Regions from separate parts of the Vreelandella sp. 162(4c) genome, predicted to be linked through region 1. Evidence: predicted binding sites of a transcription regulator. Region 1 holds the regulator's gene; each other region holds the start of a gene.
The links. Region 1 encodes FNR, which switches genes on or off when oxygen is low (the NO sensors DNR and NnrR bind a similar motif). Its sites were predicted from a motif close to TTGATNTANATCAA; they were not measured.
Positions count from the first base shown of each region.

Region 2: trhP (prephenate-dependent tRNA uridine(34) hydroxylase TrhP) is a predicted target of FNR. The motif match lies at 1,395-1,408, and genes of this name have one in related genera.
Region 3: ccoM (cytochrome c oxidase subunit CcoM) is a predicted target of FNR. The motif match lies at 1,958-1,971, and genes of this name have one in related genera.
Region 4: cyoA (ubiquinol oxidase subunit II) is a predicted target of FNR. The motif match lies at 1,615-1,628, and genes of this name have one in related genera.

Region 1 is NZ_CM176981.1:3,868,493-3,872,810, forward strand. Features, by position in the region: gene AC4EYZ_RS17690 (DUF294 nucleotidyltransferase-like domain-containing protein) at 1-385, shown strand, start outside; gene AC4EYZ_RS17695 (3'-5' exonuclease family protein) at 391-1,044, shown strand; gene ttcA (tRNA 2-thiocytidine(32) synthetase TtcA) at 1,307-2,227, shown strand; gene fnr (fumarate/nitrate reduction transcriptional regulator Fnr) at 2,220-2,966, opposite strand; gene hemN (oxygen-independent coproporphyrinogen III oxidase) at 3,051-4,318, opposite strand, start outside.
Region 2 is NZ_CM176981.1:2,311,527-2,315,844, reverse strand. Features, by position in the region: gene AC4EYZ_RS10580 (SPOR domain-containing protein) at 1-403, shown strand, start outside; gene AC4EYZ_RS10575 (DMT family transporter) at 495-1,370, shown strand; gene trhP (prephenate-dependent tRNA uridine(34) hydroxylase TrhP) at 1,511-2,902, shown strand; gene AC4EYZ_RS10565 (DODA-type extradiol aromatic ring-opening family dioxygenase) at 2,895-3,632, opposite strand; gene AC4EYZ_RS10560 (DoxX family protein) at 3,742-4,170, opposite strand; gene AC4EYZ_RS10555 (LysR family transcriptional regulator) at 4,234-4,318, opposite strand, start outside.
Region 3 is NZ_CM176981.1:239,166-243,483, reverse strand. Features, by position in the region: gene AC4EYZ_RS01080 (AmpG family muropeptide MFS transporter) at 1-1,229, opposite strand, end outside; gene AC4EYZ_RS01075 (FKBP-type peptidyl-prolyl cis-trans isomerase) at 1,370-1,888, shown strand; gene ccoM (cytochrome c oxidase subunit CcoM) at 1,998-2,153, shown strand; gene AC4EYZ_RS01065 (hypothetical protein) at 2,356-2,871, shown strand; gene AC4EYZ_RS01060 (GGDEF domain-containing protein) at 2,964-4,016, shown strand; gene AC4EYZ_RS01055 (group I truncated hemoglobin) at 4,000-4,318, opposite strand, start outside.
Region 4 is NZ_CM176981.1:1,248,077-1,252,394, reverse strand. Features, by position in the region: gene AC4EYZ_RS05700 (outer membrane protein OmpK) at 1-460, opposite strand, end outside; gene AC4EYZ_RS05695 (DeoR/GlpR family DNA-binding transcription regulator) at 771-1,553, shown strand; gene cyoA (ubiquinol oxidase subunit II) at 1,899-2,906, shown strand; gene cyoB (cytochrome o ubiquinol oxidase subunit I) at 2,910-4,318, shown strand, end outside.

The DNA of each region.
Region 1 (4,318 bases):
GCACGGTATCGATATCAAGAAAGGCGGTATTTTCCCTATCGTGCACGGTGTCCGCACCATGGCGCTTGAGCGGCGCATCAAAGCCACCTCGACGTTTGATCGCTTGGATGCCCTGGTTACTGACGGTCGGTTGGATCGCCGTTTTTCCGATGACCTGGGCGAAGCGTTGGCGCTCTTTTCTGAGCTGTGCCTCAAGCAGCAGCTAAGTACGCTGGAAACTTCTGCGGATGCGAAAGAAACTAACGCCCAAAGCAGCAGACGCGCTAACCGTGTCGTGGTGCAGAACCTCTCTTCCCTGGAGCGCGACCTACTGCGCGAAGCGATGCATATTGTCAAAGACTTTAAGCAGCGGCTTTCCCACCGTTACCATTTGGAGTATTCGTGAGCGGAATGCGGCTGTTAGATCGACATGTGACGCTATTTAGCGGCTCGCTGCGCACCTTGTTAAGGCGTGAAAGTGACCGGCGTCGTTGTGCAGACTCCCCCTATGCCTGGCTGTTTCAGCCCTATATGGGCGAAGAGCTGGTGGCGCTCGCCTGCACCGCAACGCCCACGCAATCATCACCTGTGATCAGCGTGGCGGCAGTGGTGCTAAGCCATCAGCAGGTGCATACCAGCCGCGCTTTTGTGATCACCCTTGGCAGCGCGAAGCAGCCCGCGAGCGCAACGCTGCGCCGTCATCACTTGCTGTGCGAGGCGGGGGAGATACTGCCACCAAACAGTGATAACTTGAGCGCGCTAGTAGAATTTATCGGCAATCGGCCCATCGTTGGCTGGCAGTTAGAGAAGCGCATTGGAGCATTGAATGCACTACTCAGTAAGCGGCTGAATTTTGCCCTGCCCAACGCCCAGGTCGATGTGGCAAAACTGCATCAGCGCCAACTGCGCCGTTTGCACCCGGAGGTCGAAGCGCCCAGCAGCTTCGCCCAGGCGTTGGCATGCTGGCAAGTACCCGTCATGGGCATGCAGAGTGTGCTTGGAGAGGCCACCGCCAGCGCACTGCTGTATATGCGCTTGCAGCGTATTATGGCGCAGGTGGCATAGTAGTCTCTTTCGTTGTGGCGAGGACAGCTTTCCGCGAGGGCGCTGTGAACCCTTCCCTGGGCGCTACTTTTGTCATCCATGACAAAAGACCCTCGCTCCAAGCTGCCCTCGCACCGAGGTATGGTGCAGCGGTCAAAATAGTCACTTCCAATTGCGATATCTTGTGTGGCTACGTCTGATTAGTTGGGTCAGGCGGTGAGTGTTGTTAGAATAGTTATTACTTTTTTCTCTCACGCCTTCTACCCTCGGCAGTGCTTATACCATGCAAACTCTTGATCACTTTGATCCTGCTCACCTTGATACGGTTGGAGCCACCCCAGCTGACGCTGAGCACGACCAGCCTGAGCTGGCTGATGCGAAGCAGAAGCGTGAATTTAACAAGCTGCAAAAGCGTCTGCGCCGAGAAGTGGGCAATGCGATCATTGATTACCAAATGATCAATGAAGGTGATCGCGTAATGGTCTGCCTCTCCGGTGGAAAGGACAGCTACACGATGCTGGAGATTTTGCGCAATTTGCAGCGCAATGCGCCGGTCAATTTTTCGCTGGTAGCGGTCAATCTGGATCAAAAACAGCCGGGTTTTCCCGAGCACGTATTGCCTGCGTATCTGGATAAGCAGGGCGTGGAGTACCACATTGTCGAGCGCGATACTTACTCGGTGGTAAAAGAGAAAACCCCGGAAGGTAAAACCACCTGCGCGCTTTGTTCACGGCTGCGGCGCGGCTCGTTGTATGGCTTTGCCGAAGAGATTGGCGCCAATAAGATAGCCCTGGGCCATCACCGGGAAGATATTCTCGAAACACTGTTTCTCAATATGTTCTTTGGCGGCAACCTGAAAGCGATGCCGCCAAAGCTGCTATCCGATGATGGGAAGAATATCGTTATTCGGCCGTTGGCCTACTGCAAAGAGGCTGATATCGCCGAGTTTTCGCGGCTGATGGCGTTTCCGATTATTCCCTGCAACCTGTGCGGTTCACAGCCTAATATGCAGCGTCAGGTGGTCAAAGAGATGCTCGCCGAGTGGGACAAAAAGTTTCCTGGCCGCCTGGAGAGCATGTTCAAGGCTGTCACCAACATTGCCCCTTCCCAGTTGGCCGACCGCAGCCTGTTCGATTTTGAAGGCCTTGAGGCCAAGCAAGCAGAGCTACTGGCGGGGCGTATCCAAGCCTTTAACGTCAGCTAACTGTTTGCTCTTCCTCTTCGGCGAGGGTAATCAAGCGCGGCATATCGAGAATGTTGACCTCTCGCCCGGAGACCGCCACCACACTCTGCTGCTGAAAGCGGCTTAGTATGCGGCTGACCGTTTCCACCGCTAAGCCCAGGTAGTTGCCGATATCAGCCCTGGGCATTGAGAGGCGAAAGCTGTAAGGCGAGTAGCCCCGGCGACGAAAACGATCCGAGAGGGTAATCAAAAAACTTGCCAGCCGCTGATCGGCGGTTTTACGCGAAAGTAGCCGCATCATACGCCGGTCATCGCGCAACTCTTTGCTCATGCTACGATAAAGCTGGCCACGCAGTTCGGGTAGCTCCTCCGAGAGTAAGTCCAGGCGGTCAAAAGGAATCTCGCAGACGGTGGTCGTTTCCAGGGCGATAACGCTACCGGGGTAATGCTCTTCGTCAATGCCATCCAACCCCACCAATTCACTGGGCAGGTAGAAATTGGTCAACTGCTCGCTGCCGTTACCTTCGGCGGTGATCTGTTTCAAACTGCCCGAACGGACTGCGTAAACGCTGGTAAAGGTGTCGCCCTGACGAAACAGCGGTTCGCCTTTTTTCAGCGGCGCGCGACGACGAATAATGGCGTCAAACTGCCCCACGTCGTCCAGCTCAAGGGCAAGTGGCAGGCACAGTGAGCTCAAACTGCAGGTTTGGCAGCGAGCTTCATGGAGTAGCGAGCGCCGACGGCTCATGGGTTCCAACATGCTTTGCTCCTTGAGAGGGTCCCGCTTATCAATTAGAAAATCCTTACTTATTATAGTCGCTTTAGCATGCCTGCAATAAGGTGATTAAACAATCTTAGAATACTGTTGTCCCGTTTGCCCGGAAAGATGGGTATCAAACGCCATTGCTATATGGCGAATCAGCAGTCGACCCATTGGCGTTGCGTTAAGCTGGTCGCCGCTGCGTGCCAGCAGGCCATCTTGCTCGGCGCTTTGCAGGCGCTCAAGCGCAGGCGCAAAGTAGCGGGGGGCATCAATGTTCCAGCGCTGGCTAACGGCGGTCAGATCAATGCCCATATCGCACATCAGCCGCTCAATCACATCCCGGCGGATCAGGTCGTCATCACTTAAGCGTATGCCACGCACGGTGGCAAGCTGCCCCTGATCCAGCGCCGCTTCGTAGCGGGCCAGATCGCTAGGATTCTGCGCATAGACGTCATCAATACGGGAAATCGCCGATACGCCAAGCCCGATTAAGTCGCACTGAGCATGGCTGGAGTAGCCCTGGAAGTTGCGCTGCAGCGAGCCTTCGCGCTGGGCAATAGCCAGGCTATCGTCAGGGCGGGCAAAGTGATCCATACCGATATGCACATAGCCAGCTGCGGTGAGCATTTCGATGGTGGTGCGCAGAATCGCTAGCTTCTCTTCTCCGCCTGGCAAGTCATCGACATTAATGCGCCGCTGCGGGGCAAAACGCTCGGGCATATGCGCGTAATTAAACACAGAAAGGCGCGCCGGGTTGAGCTCGATCACCTGGCGTAGGGTGTTGGCAAAGCTCTTTTCAGTCTGAAATGGCAAGCCATAAATTAGGTCGAGATTGAGCGAGCGAAAGCCCAGGCGATGCGCCTCCTCCATCAGCGTTTCGGTAAGTACCCGAGGCTGAATACGGTTAATCGCTTTCTGCACCAGCGGGCTTAAATCCTGCACGCCCAGGCTGATGCGATTAAAGCCGAGGGATTCGAGATGGCGCAGCGTAAACACATCCGCTTCGCGAGGATCTATTTCAATTGCGTAATCGCGATCAGCAGACGATGAAAGACCAAAACGTGCATCCAGTCGATCAATCAGGTCGCCCATCTGGTTCAAACTGAGAAATGTCGGCGTGCCGCCGCCCCAATGCAACTGCTCCACCGGTCGTGATGTATCCAAGTGGCGTGCGGTCAGCACCATTTCACGGTCAAGCCGGGCTATATAGGGCTCGGCAAGGGCAGTGTTTTTGGTAGCGATTTTATTACACGCGCAGTAGAAGCAGATCTTGCGGCAGAAGGGCACATGAACGTACAGAGAGAGCGGACGCTTACTGGCATTGCTACGCTCCAATGCCTGGGTCAGGT
Region 2 (4,318 bases), 1.6 Mb from region 1:
CAACTCTACCCCCTCAACGCCGGTGGTCGATCTTGAAGAACAGCTAGCCGATATCGTCACCATTCAGCGCCCAACGCCGGCAAGCGACGATCCACAGCCCGACCCACTTCAAGCGTTCATTGAGCGTGAACGCAAGATGGCTTCTGTCAATGAAACGGGCGGCGGCTGGGGGGTGCAAGTGGGTGCTTTCAGTCGTGAAGCCCAGGCACGGCAATTGGCGCAGCAGGCGGCTCAGCGGATTGCTCAGACTTTAGGCGGACGCATTGCTGTAGACACGGTAGAGGGCCAAAACCCGGTTTATCGCGCCCGGCTAATGGCATTGGACGAGCAGCGAGCTCGCCAAGCGTGCCGTGAGCTGCACTCCCAAGGTATGGACTGTATGGTCGTTAACGCCAGCTTGTAAGGGGGTGGGCCGTCATCACCCCGCCAATGGCTAATTGGCGGGGTTTTTCTTTTTTGGCACTTTGTATTGACCAGTGAACAGGGAGATCGCGGTGACAACCTCGCTGAAAGGCATACTCTGCATGTGTTTGGGCGTTCTTTTCCTCGCCCTAGGCGACGCTGTTTCCAAGTGGTTAGGTGAAGTGCACTCGCCACTGCAGATTATTTTCTTCCGTGCCTTGGTATCGCTACCGCTGATTGCGCTGCTTGCCCATTTTGCCGGTGGGTTACGTAAGCTGCGTACGAAACGGCCGGGCGTCCATTTGCTGCGCGGATTGATTTATACCGCCACCATGGTCTGTTTCGTATGGGGGCTAACGCTGCTCCCCCTGGCGGAGGCCACGGCGATTGCCTTTGTGGCGCCGCTATTTGTGACCCTGCTTTCGGTGCCATTGTTGGGTGAGCGCATTGATCCACCGGTGCTGATCGCATCCTTGGTGGGGTTTGCGGGGGTGCTGATCGTGGTGCGGCCCAACGGCGATGCGTTTCAGATGGGCGCGCTGGTATTGGTGGGGGCGGCGCTATTCTATGCGCTGATGATGATTACCGCCCGGCGCTACGGCGCCCGCGAACACCTCTGGGCAATGCTGTTTTACATGACCTGTGTGCCGCTGGTGGTGACCGCGCTAACGCTGCCCTGGGTGTGGCAGACACCCCAGCCGTGGCACTGGGTAGGCTTTTTCGCCTCGGGAGTATTGGGCGTTGCGGCCACCGCTTTCATCACCTTGGCCTTTCGGTTTGCTCCTGCGGCCATCGCCGCGCCGTTTGATTACACCGCTATGCTCTGGGCGGTACTGCTGGGCTGGTGGTTCTGGGGTGAAATGCCGGATCTCTGGGTCTGGGTAGGCAGCGCCTTGATAATGGGCAGCGGGTTAGCGGTGGCGTATCACGACCGTAGGACAACCCTTAAACGTCGTCCTACCGCTTAACTGACGTCACTCTACCGCCACTTTTTGATCTAGGTCACGGAAGCGGTGAGCTTGCCAAAACGGCGGATTTGGGCTGGTTATAATCCTGGCCTTTCATCGCAGTCCGCTGCGAGCCATCGTCCTGATCACGGTGACTGTCTATGCAAGCCCCCGAACGACTGAAGCAAGCTCCCGAACTACTTTCCCCTGCGGGCACCTTCAAGAACATGCGTTACGCCTTTGCCTATGGGGCCGATGCGGTCTACGCAGGGCAGCCACGCTATTCTCTCAGAGTGCGCAACAACGATTTTAAAATTGATAACTTACATCGTGGTATCGAGTATGCCCATGCCCGAGGCAAGCAGTTTTACGTTGCCTCCAACATTGCCCCTCACAACAGCAAACTGAAAACCTACCTTCAGGATATGGCGCCGGTGATCGAGGCAGGGCCCGATGCGCTGATTATGTCGGATCCCGGTTTGATTATGATGGTTCGTGACCGCTGGCCGGATCAACCTATCCACCTCTCAGTGCAATCGAACGTCGTCAACTGGGCTGCCGCCCAATTCTGGCAGCGGCAGGGTATCAGCCGCATCATTTTGTCTAGGGAGCTATCACTGGAAGAGATCGGCGAAATACGCGAACAGTGCCCAGGCTTAGAGATCGAAACCTTTGTTCACGGCGCACTGTGTATCGCCTATTCAGGGCGTTGCCTGCTGTCGGGTTATTTCAATCATCGCGACCCTAATCAAGGCACCTGCACCAACGCGTGTCGCTGGAAATACAACACCATAGCGGCAACCCACGATGACACGGGCGACTTAATAGCCGCCCAAGGAAGTGGTAGCGCTGCGGCCGGCAGCCCAGACGAGCTTTCGGCGCTGATTGAAGACGTTTCCCGCCCTGGCAAGCTGATGCCTGTGCATGAAGATGAACACGGCACCTACATCATGAACTCCAAGGATCTGCGCGCGGTGCAGCACGTGGCTCGACTGACGCAAATGGGCGTGGCGTCACTAAAGATTGAAGGACGCACCAAGTCCCATTACTACGTCGCGCGTACAGCGCAAGTTTATCGACAAGCCATTGATGACGCCGTCGCTGGGCGCCCCTTTAACAAACGGCTAATGGATGAACTTGAGAACCTGGCGAATAGAGGGTACACCGAAGGTTTCTATCAACGCCATGTGCACGGTGAGTTCCAAAGCTATGAGCAGGGGAACTCGATCGGCGTTCACCAACAGTTCGTCGGTGAAGTGTTGGGTTTCGATCCGGCTCGTGGCAGGTTGGAAGTCGAGGTTAAAAATCGCTTTGAAGTGGGGGATGGCATGGAGCTGATGCTGCCAGGTGGTAATCACCGCTTCGTGCTTGAGCATATCGAGAACTTGCGAGGTGAAGCGCAGAGCGCAGCACCTGGTTCTGGGCATCGCGTGCGAATCCCCGTTCCCAAGGTCAGCATTACCCCTGAACAGCTTGAGTTTGCGCTGTTAATGCGTGATCTCAAGCCTTCCAGAGCAGCACAACCTGAATCGTTAGGGGTAGCGATCAGCTAAACGCATAAACGTCCATCGCAAGCACACCGTGCTCTACGCTGTGGTGCAGCTGTTTTGCGTCGCCTCCTGCCCCCATGGCCACCAGCAATGGCTGAAAGTGTTCAGGGGTCGGGTGGTTCTCCTGCGCATAGGGTGCGCGCTCCCAGCTAAGCAGCGCTTCACGATCATTGGCGATAAGGCGCTCGCTTACCCAAGTGGCAAATTCATCAACCCAGGCGGGCACAGGGCTCTCCTGGGGCATGATTTCATACAGGTTATGGGTCAGGCTGCCCGAGCCGATCACCAAAATCCCCTCTTCCCGCAGAGCCGATAGGCGCTCGCCCAGCGTGGCCAGCTCCGCATTGCTCCAGCGCACCGGAAGCGACAGCGAGACAACCGGCACATTGGCGTCAGGAAACATCAGTGAAAGGGGCACCCAGGCGCCGTGATCCAGGCCGCGCTCTACCCGCTCTGCGCCCAGTAACACGGCCAGCCGTTCAGCCAGTTCCGGCTCACCCGGGGCAGGATACTGGCACTCGAAAAGCGCCTGTGGGAAGCCGCCAAAGTCGTGAATGGTTTCTGGCTTGGCGCTGATGCTGACCTTGAGCGCCAGGCTCTCCCAGTGCGCTGAGACCACTACCACCGCCTTGGGCGCAAGCTGCCTGCCCAGTTCACGTAGAAAGGCATGAGCCGGGGTTTTATTGAGGGCCAGCATGGGCGAACCATGGGAAATAAACAGGCTAGGTAACATGGGTGAGTCTCCTCAGCAGCATTGCCAGCGCTGGCGGTGAGGCAAGCGCTGGCGATAGGATTGGGTGTTAGGTGTTAGGTGTTAGGTGTTAGGTGTTAGGTGTTAGGTGTTAGGCGAAGCGGCGGCTTAACACCCAGGGGCCGCTGCCCAGGCCCGCTTGCACGATTAACGCCAGCGCCCAGAACACCGGGAATTCCCAACCGCCGCCGGCATTTGAAAACATCCAGCCGTTGCCAAGATGCACCCACGCAGCGCCAAGCAGCACTGGCACCAGCGCCAGGCTCACCCAGCGGGTATATACGCCAAGCAGCAAGGCGATGCCGCCGCCGACTTCGGCAGCAATGGTCAAGTAGGCCAGAAATCCAGGTAAACCCAGTGATTCAAAATAGCCGACGGTGCCCGGCAGGGTAAACACAAATACCTTGAGCAAACCGTGAGCGAGGGCCATTACTCCTAGTGCAATACGCAGTAGCGAGATGGCATGGGGCTGTAGAGAAGGAGTGGAGTGAGTAAGGGTTGTCATAAGAGTAGCTTCCATCGGGTGATTGATGACGCTACTTTACAGCCGGGCTAAGGTGAGATAATCAGCGTGTTATGCACATCACTGTTGCGTAATTGGCGACAATCCGATGTTGTGCTCCCAAACCGGTGGATCGCCCCACGCCTCGGTGAGCAGGTCAATAAAG
Region 3 (4,318 bases), 1.8 Mb from region 1:
CCAAAACCGCTCAAAAACTTTCCTGGCAGCGTCATTAGTGATGAGAACAGCGCGTACTGCGTTGCAGTATAGGCGCGTGATGTGAGACTGGAAAGAAAGGCGATAAACACCGCACTGGCTAAGCCATTGGCAAGGTTATCGCCGATAATCGTCACCACCAGCATGGGCAACTGATTACCCACCACGGCAAGCACGGCAAACAGCAGGTTAGTTACCATCACCAACCCCGCGCCGAAGATCAGCAGCGGGCCAATGCCGTAGCGCGCCACGCATAGCCCGCCTAGAATTCCACCGGTAATGCTCATCGCAATGCCGAATATATTGGTCACGTTAGCAATCTCTGCCAGCGAAAAGCCCAGGTCGATATACAGCGGGTTGGCCATGGAGGCCATGGCCAAATCGCTGATTCTAAATACGGCAATAAACACCAAAATCCACAGCGCTTTCACTCCATAGCGGCGAAAAAAGTCGGTAAACGGACAGACCAGCGCACCAATGCTCCAGGCACCCAGGCGGCGTAACAGTTTGGGCTTACCGCGGCTGGCGCGAATAAACGCCCGTACCTTAGGCTCATGGATAAGTTGAATAGAAAGCGAAGCGCGCTTCGGTTCAGGGCGCAGCAGCACGGTGAGAACGCCAATGCCCATTAGCGCCGCCATGCTCAGGTAGGCCGCATCCCAAGAGGCAGAGGCCGCGATATACAGCGCGCCGGCACCGGCGGCAAGTAAGCCACCGCGATAGCCAATAATATAGGTCGAGGCCATGGCGGCCTGAACATCGTCATCGGCGGACTCAATGCGATAGGCATCGATAGCGATATCTTGCGTCGCTGAACCAAACGCCACCAGCAGGGCAAAGAGGGCCACCCAGCCGAGATTACCCACTGGGCTCAAACCGGCCAGCCCCACTAACCCTGCAACGATCAACCCCTGGGCTAACAGCATCCAACCGCGGCGCTGGCCGAAGGCGCGGGTCAAAATCGGGAGCGCTAACCGGTCTACTACCGGCGCCCAGAAAAACTTGATCGAGTAGAGCATGCCAATCCAGGCAAAAAAGCCAATTGCCGCTACCTCCACGCCGTCGCTACGCAGCCAGGCGGAGAGTGTTGAAAACACTAATAAAAAGGGTAGGCCTGCAGAAAAACCCAAAAACAGCATGGTAATAACGGGGGCACGACAATAAATAGCCAGCGCAGCAAGCCAAGTGCGCTGGGGGGTGGGGTTTAACATTAAACGCTACTCCTGGTGGAAAGACGCTGGCAACGGCCAAGTGATAAACTGAGGCAGTGTATTTATCGCAAAGTGCTATCACAAAGTTCTATCGCGAAGTTCTATCACAAAACCGACAGCTTACCGGAGAGGAGTTTTCCATGTCGATTACGGCGCATCAGGTAGTTACCTTGCACTATGTCCTCAGCGACGTGCTCAACGATGGCAGCAAGCAGGTATTGGATGACTCCCAGGCGCGCAATAAGCCGCTAGAGTATTTGCATGGCCACGACAATATCGTGCCAGGGTTGGAGAGTGCACTAGCAGGTCAAACCGTTGGTGCCGAGCTCAGCGTTCAACTAATGCCCGCGGATGCCTACGGTGTGCGTAACGAAGATTTGGTGCAAGAAGTCAGCCGTGGCTCTTTTGGTAACGCTGAGTTGGAACCGGGCAGCCGCTTTCAAACTGAGGGCGAAGCCGGGCCGCAAATTGTTACGGTACTCAAAGTCGATGGCGACCGCGTCACCGTCGATACCAATCACCCCCTGGCCGGGCGCACGCTGAACTATAAAGTCACCATTTTAGACGTACGCGAAGCTACCCGTGCAGAATTAGCCAAAGGCCATCCGTTACCACCAGGTACCGAACACAGTAAAGTCGAAGACCGCAAGGTGCTGTAGTGCTAATCACGCCCAAAAATTGATCAGTATCAATTTCCTGTTTAACCGCTTACGCCCGCCGTCCGTAACTTGATCTAGGTCAGCATTCTTCTGCCGTTGAGTGGCTAGTATGAACGCATACATCACGGCGGGGGGATTCACCATGTATTGGGATGACACAGTTATTTTCGGCTTAGTGACCGTCGCGTTAGTGATCGTTTTTATGCTGGGGTGGGTGGGCTTCGTGATTCGTGATCATCTACGTAAAGATGAGCGTAAAAAGTAGCTTTCCCACCTCATGTAAACCTTGTCAGGGGAGGGGGTTTGCTATCGCAGTAAACCTCCTGTTGCCAGCCCACCATGGGCTGGCTTTTTTTTTGCCTGAAATGTGCTGAAAAGTTGCAATCGCATAGCGTGCGTTAATGAGCAATGCAAGGCGTGCTCTGGTAAAGTCCATTGAAGCAATGACTACACTAGGATGCTTTGTCATGAACGCAGTTGCCTTACACCACAGCCCGTGGGGTCGTGTACGTGATCGGTTAGCGTGCGCGTTAATTGTCGTGGGCATAATACTTCCCGCGACTGCCTTTGCCCAGGCAGTAAATATGATCAACGGCGATGTCACTCAAAAGGTCGCTTTAAGTGACTTGCACGACATGTCTGATACGACGTTTACACTCTATGACCCCTATCAAGGGCGCGATGTGGAGATGCAGGGCGTCGAGTTTCGCACCTTTCTGATTGAACAGTTTGGCGAAGTGCCCCCGGCGCTTCACTTTACCGCTTGGGACGACTACGAGGTTACCTTAGAAGGGTGGGACGACCCTAACTGGTACCTGATTAGCTCTGAGGATGGCGATCCGCTCACCATCCGTACGCGAGGCCCTGTGCGGCTGGTAGAGCGTGACTACAATAATCAGGGCAAGGGTGATCGCGACGTAGAAAACCTGCGTGAGTTCAATGACTGGATCTGGATGATTCGTAGCATAGAGGCGAAGTGGTGACATCCAAAACTAGGCCCGTCGCGCAGCCCACAGTTCGTCCCCGGCCTTTAGCTCGCCAGCACCGCTATTTTACGTGGTTATCATTGAGCTTGATGAGCTTTTTGGCACTTATGGTGTTGATTGTTTATGAATCGCGCTGGGTATACCCCGAAATACAGGCTTATTTCAGCCAGACGGGGAGCCTTACAGGTCAGCAGCTTTCTACTCGGGCACGGGTCTACCTACAAAATGCCCAATCCGAGCTATTGAGTGACCAGGCAGAGCAAGATGCGCGGGATGCCGCAGCCTTGGATATTGACCTGGCCTACGGCTTAGCCGATGTGCACATTTATCGGCGTGAATATACCTGCGTTGAGCCTAGTTTGAAGGAGTTGGATCGGCTGGTGGCGCTGCTCGCGGCGCGGGGCATTGACCGTATCGCTGCGGCGATGGCGTTGTTCGCACCGATTCAATGCTTAACCCATATTGAGATGGATCAGCTTGATCGTCGGGGCGCAGCGATTAACGATTTTTCCGAAAGCACCCGTCAGCATAGTCAGGTGCTGACCTACTCCAGTTTATTGATCTTTGTGATGGGATTGGCGTTTTGGTGGCTCCATGAGCGCCAGCTAAGACGCACTGATCGTGCCACTCAAGAGACCTTCGAGTGGATGAAACGCGCCATGCGCGACCCGCTCACCGGGATCGGTAATCGCAGCGCTTTGCATCAGGATGTGTTGGTGCAGCAGCACCAGTCGCTGGGGCTGATTCTGGTCGATATAGACTTTTTTAAACAGTACAACGATGCCTACGGGCATCCGCAAGGCGATACCCTTTTGCGCCAATTGGCCACATTGATTGGTGAAACGCTGAATGATGAAGCGCAGCTCTACCGCTTGGGAGGCGATGAGTTCGCGGCACTACTTCACTGCCCGAACACCGACACGCTGAAGCGTTACTGCCGTCAGCTAATTGAAGGGCTGCGGGAAGCTGGTTTTGCCCACTCTGCCCATCCGGATAAAAAAGGCGTGACGTTAAGCGTTGGCGGGAGCTGTTTTGTAGCCGATGAAGCAACGTTTCCCTACGCTTACGAAGCCGCCGACAAAGCACTCTACCGGGTAAAAGCGATGGGCCGTGACGGTTGGCAGGTTACTGAAGACGCATAACGTCTGTGTACATAGGGGCGAGTCTGCCCAGCAGTTCATTACGTGCGCCAAGGGCAATACCCTCCGCCTGCATAGCCGCATCGAGATGTTCCACCAAGCGATTAAAATGTGCATCTGTTAGCCCCATATGTTGATGAGCACGATCCATCGGCGGGCCTTCATAGTGGCAGGGGCCATCGCTTACATCGCATAGCTGGCTGGCCAGGGATTCAGCAAATAAATCGATATTGGTGTTAGCAAAAAACACCACTACTTCGGGATCATCCGCAATTCGGTATAAGAGATTCTCGACCACCGTGTCG
Region 4 (4,318 bases), 2.6 Mb from region 1:
CAAGAATCTGATCCTGCTCGCGGCTGTCATAACCGTAATCACGGAAGTCATACAGGTGGGCGTAAATCGACAGCGAGCTGTCACCCAGGTAAATGTGTGAGGTCACTTTACCCGCGGTGCGGAAGTTGTCTTTACCACCGCTGGACTCATCGAACTGGTCGTTGGTGGGGTTCTCGAAATCAAAGAAGCCGTAGAACTCGCCCCAGCTAAAGCCAGCGCCGCCTTCGATTTCGAGAAACATAAAGTCGCTTTTCGCCGCGTTGGAAGCGGTGCGCGCCTCGGTGCCGTTTGACCAGTCCAGGTAGTTAACCGAAACGTTGGCGAATGACCACAGTCGATCTAGAGGATGCGACTGAGCAGCCTCGTCTGCCATTAGCGGCGTAGTGAGTATGGCCCCTAATACGCCAGCGCCAAGCGCGATCTTAGACGAAGGGGGGCGAGAGTGTGTACGAGCAGTCATGAGAGCCTCAACATTGGTTGTCGCGGAGCCACTTGGGTGTGGCTATCCGAGGTTGTAGTCGTGCGGGCTGGCGTTAATGTTAAAATTATAACATTTAGTGTTATTTTTCTAACGTTGATTTGCAAGAGTTGTCACATCAACGCTATTTAAATGTCATATGGCTCTCATTGAGGCACTAATAGCACCAATAGCCGTCGTAGCAGTGGAAATTACGCCGCCGCTCGCTCAGCATAGAAATGAAAATGGACGCAACACCGATGCTCTCGTTGCGAAAATCACAACAAGAGGGGTTTGCCAGGAGATGCCCACCATGAATGGCCGTAGTGCGCTGCGCCTTGCCAAGCTTCAGGAAGCGCTTGCCAGTGGCGGTACTCTTCATCTGCGCGATGCCGCAGAGCTATGCGATGTTTCCGAAATGACCATCCGTCGCGATCTGACGACTCAGGATACTGCCATTAGCCTGCTGGGTGGACGCCTAGTGATGGCAAACTACCCTGGCGTAACGCCTATTTATGACTTGACCGAACAGCAGGCTAGCCACTACCAGGCCAAGTATCGGCTTTGTCAGCGGGCGTTAGCCTACATAGAAGAGGGCGATACGCTGTTTATCGACTGCGGCTCAACGCTAATGCCGCTGCTGAGCCAGTTAAGTCATTTCCGAGAGCTGACGGTAGTGACCTATGCGCTTAATGTTGCCAATGCCGTTGCCGCCCTGCCCAACGTGCGCTTGGTGCTACTGGGCGGGCTGTTTTATGCCACCTCGCAGTCATTCGGTAGCGACAATATGACTGCTGCTATCGAGCGGTTAGGCATTAATAAGGCGCTGATCTCCGCTGCAGGGGTGGATTTAGAGCGTGGTGTTAGCTGCTTTCACTTTCACGAAGTGGCGCCTAAACAGGCTGCCATTGCCACCGCTATGCAGCGCCTGTTGGTGGTAGATGCCAGTAAGTTCAGCGTAGTTCGCCCGGCCTATTTCGCTGCTCTGGACGATTTTGATGTGGTGGTTACCGACGAAGAGGGCGCCCCGCAGTTGCTTAAAAAAAATGGCCGCGTTGTACCTGAGATAGTGGTTCCCACCGTCACAGTGGCGTAAGCGATTTCCCCCTTGCTCATCCCAGTCAATACCTTGGGTGCGGCAATGCGCCACTTCTTTCATGATCTCGATCAATAGAAAATACTTTAGTCTTAACTGCTTAAGCCTTTAGTGCTTAGGCCAGCGAGGCTCGTCGCCAATTCCCATCCGGCGACGCATATTTTTCCCGGAGCAATGGCGCCCAGCGTCACGTGTGCACTGTCCTTGAGAGCGTTTTCCTAGCACGTTTTCAAGAGCGCCATGCAGAGCATGTTTTGGGAAGAGTATGGGGTGGTAGTTAGCCTGCTATGTAGAAGGGCGACATGGCTAGCTAGTGTTTTAAACAACCTCTGACGAGATCACACCATGCAACGACGCTCACTTTGGCGCAGGCGAGGCACTCTAGTGCTCCTTGCGCTGTGTCTGTTTCTAGCAGGCTGTAGTTCAGCGCTGCTAGACCCAAAAGGCCAGATTGGCGCTGAGCAGCGCACACTGATTCTGACCGCCTTTGGCCTAATGTTGATTGTAGTTATTCCTGTGATTGTCATGACGCTGCTGTTTGGCTGGCGTTACCGGCGTAGTAATAGCCTGGCTAAATACACGCCTGATTGGGCGCACTCCAACGTGATTGAAGCGGTGGTGTGGATCGTGCCCTGTGCGATTATCGCGGTGCTCGCCCTGTTGACCTGGAAGACCTCCCATAGCCTTGATCCCCACAAACCGCTGGAAAGCGATGTGGCGCCGATCGAAATACAGGCGGTGGCGCTTGATTGGAAGTGGCTGTTTATCTACCCCGAGCAGGGTATTGCCAGTGTTAACGAAGTGGCCTTTCCGGTAGATACACCGGTGCGCTTTAGGGTCAGCTCAGGCTCAGTGATGAACGCTTTCTTTATCCCCCATCTTGGCAGCCAGATTTATGCCATGGCGGGCATGGATAACGATGTCCATCTCATCGCCGATGAAATTGGTAGCTACCCTGGTCGTTCCACCAACTACAGTGGCGCGGGCTTCTCTGGCATGACCTTTGAAGCCAAGGTGACCAACCCCGAGGATTTTGACGCCTGGGTGGAAACGGTACGCGCTGCTCCACAAACGCTGACCTACCCAGAAGGTTATGAAGCGTTGGCGGAACCTAGCGAATCGAATCCGGTTGAGTACTTCTCAGCCATCTCACCATCGCTGTATGAAAGCATCTTACGAAGCTTCCATACCGGCGGCGAGCATCAGATGGGCGGCGATCATGCTGACTCCCACGATGGCGAAAATGAGAAGACTGCCGATCACGCGGCCGAATCAGGTCATGTCACTAACAACCATGCTAGTCAGGATAATGCCATGCGCAGCCACTCCTCTAGCGTAGAAGTGGGAGGTTAAGCCGTGTTTGGAAAACTCACGTTAGAGTCAATTCCCTACCACGAGCCGATCATCATGGTCGTCGCGGCCTTTATGGCCATTGGTGGGATCGCACTGTTTGGTTTAATCACCTATTACCGTAAGTGGGGCTGGCTGTGGAACGAGTGGTTTACCTCCGTTGACCATAAAAAGCTCGGCATTATGTATTTCATCGTCGCTCTGGTGATGCTGCTGCGCGGCTTCTCGGATGCGATAATGATGCGCACCCAGCTGGCGATGGCCGCCGGGGATGCAGCGGGCTATTTACCCCCCGAACACTACGACCAGATCTTTACCGCCCACGGCGTGATTATGATCTTCTTTGTCGCCATGCCCATGGTCATCGGCTTGATGAACCTGGTGGTGCCGCTGCAAATTGGTGCCCGCGACGTTGCTTTCCCTTTCCTGAATAACTTAAGCTTTTGGCTGTTTGCGGTCTCCGCGATACTGGTCAATATCTCGCTGGTGGTGGGCGAATTCGCCAAAACCGGCTGGCTCGCTTACGCGCCGTTATCGGGGATCGAGTTTAGTCCCGGGGTGGGGGTCGACTACTGGATATGGGCGTTGCAGATATCCGGTATAGGCACCACGCTGACCGGTATTAACTTTTTCGTGACCATCATTAAAATGCGCACCAAAGGCATGACGATGTTCCGCATGCCGATCTTCACCTGGACCTCGCTGTGCGCCAACGTGCTGATCATTGCTTCTTTCCCAATTTTGACCGCGACCATCGCGCTGCTAACGCTGGATCGCTATTTGGGTATGCACTTCTTTACCAATGATTTTGGCGGCAACATGATGATGTACGTCAATCTCATCTGGGCCTGGGGCCACCCGGAAGTTTATATCCTGATTCTGCCAGCCTTCGGCGTGTTCTCTGAAGTGATTGCGACCTTTGCCCGTAAGCGGCTGTTCGGCTACGCCACCATGGTGTGGGCGACCATTTCGATCACCTTGCTCTCGTTTGTGGTTTGGTTGCACCACTTTTTCACCATGGGGGCGGGCGCCAACGTCAACGCCTTCTTCGGCATTATGACAATGATCATCGCCATTCCTACCGGGGTGAAAGTGTTCAACTGGCTGTTCACCATGTTCCGCGGCAGCCTGGAACTCACTTCGCCGGTGCTATGGACGCTGGGCTTTATTATCACCTTTACCCTAGGCGGTATGACCGGCGTTATGCTGGCGGTGCCCGCGGCTAACTTTGTGTTGCATAACAGCCTGTTCGTTATTGCGCACTTCCACAACGTTATTATCGGCGGCGTGGTGTTCGGCATGATGGCGGGGCTTACCTATTGGTTCCCCAAAGCGTTCGGTTTCACTTTGAACGAAAAGTGGGGCAAGCGTTCGTTCTGGTGCTGGTTTATCGGCTTCTACGTCGCCTTTATGCC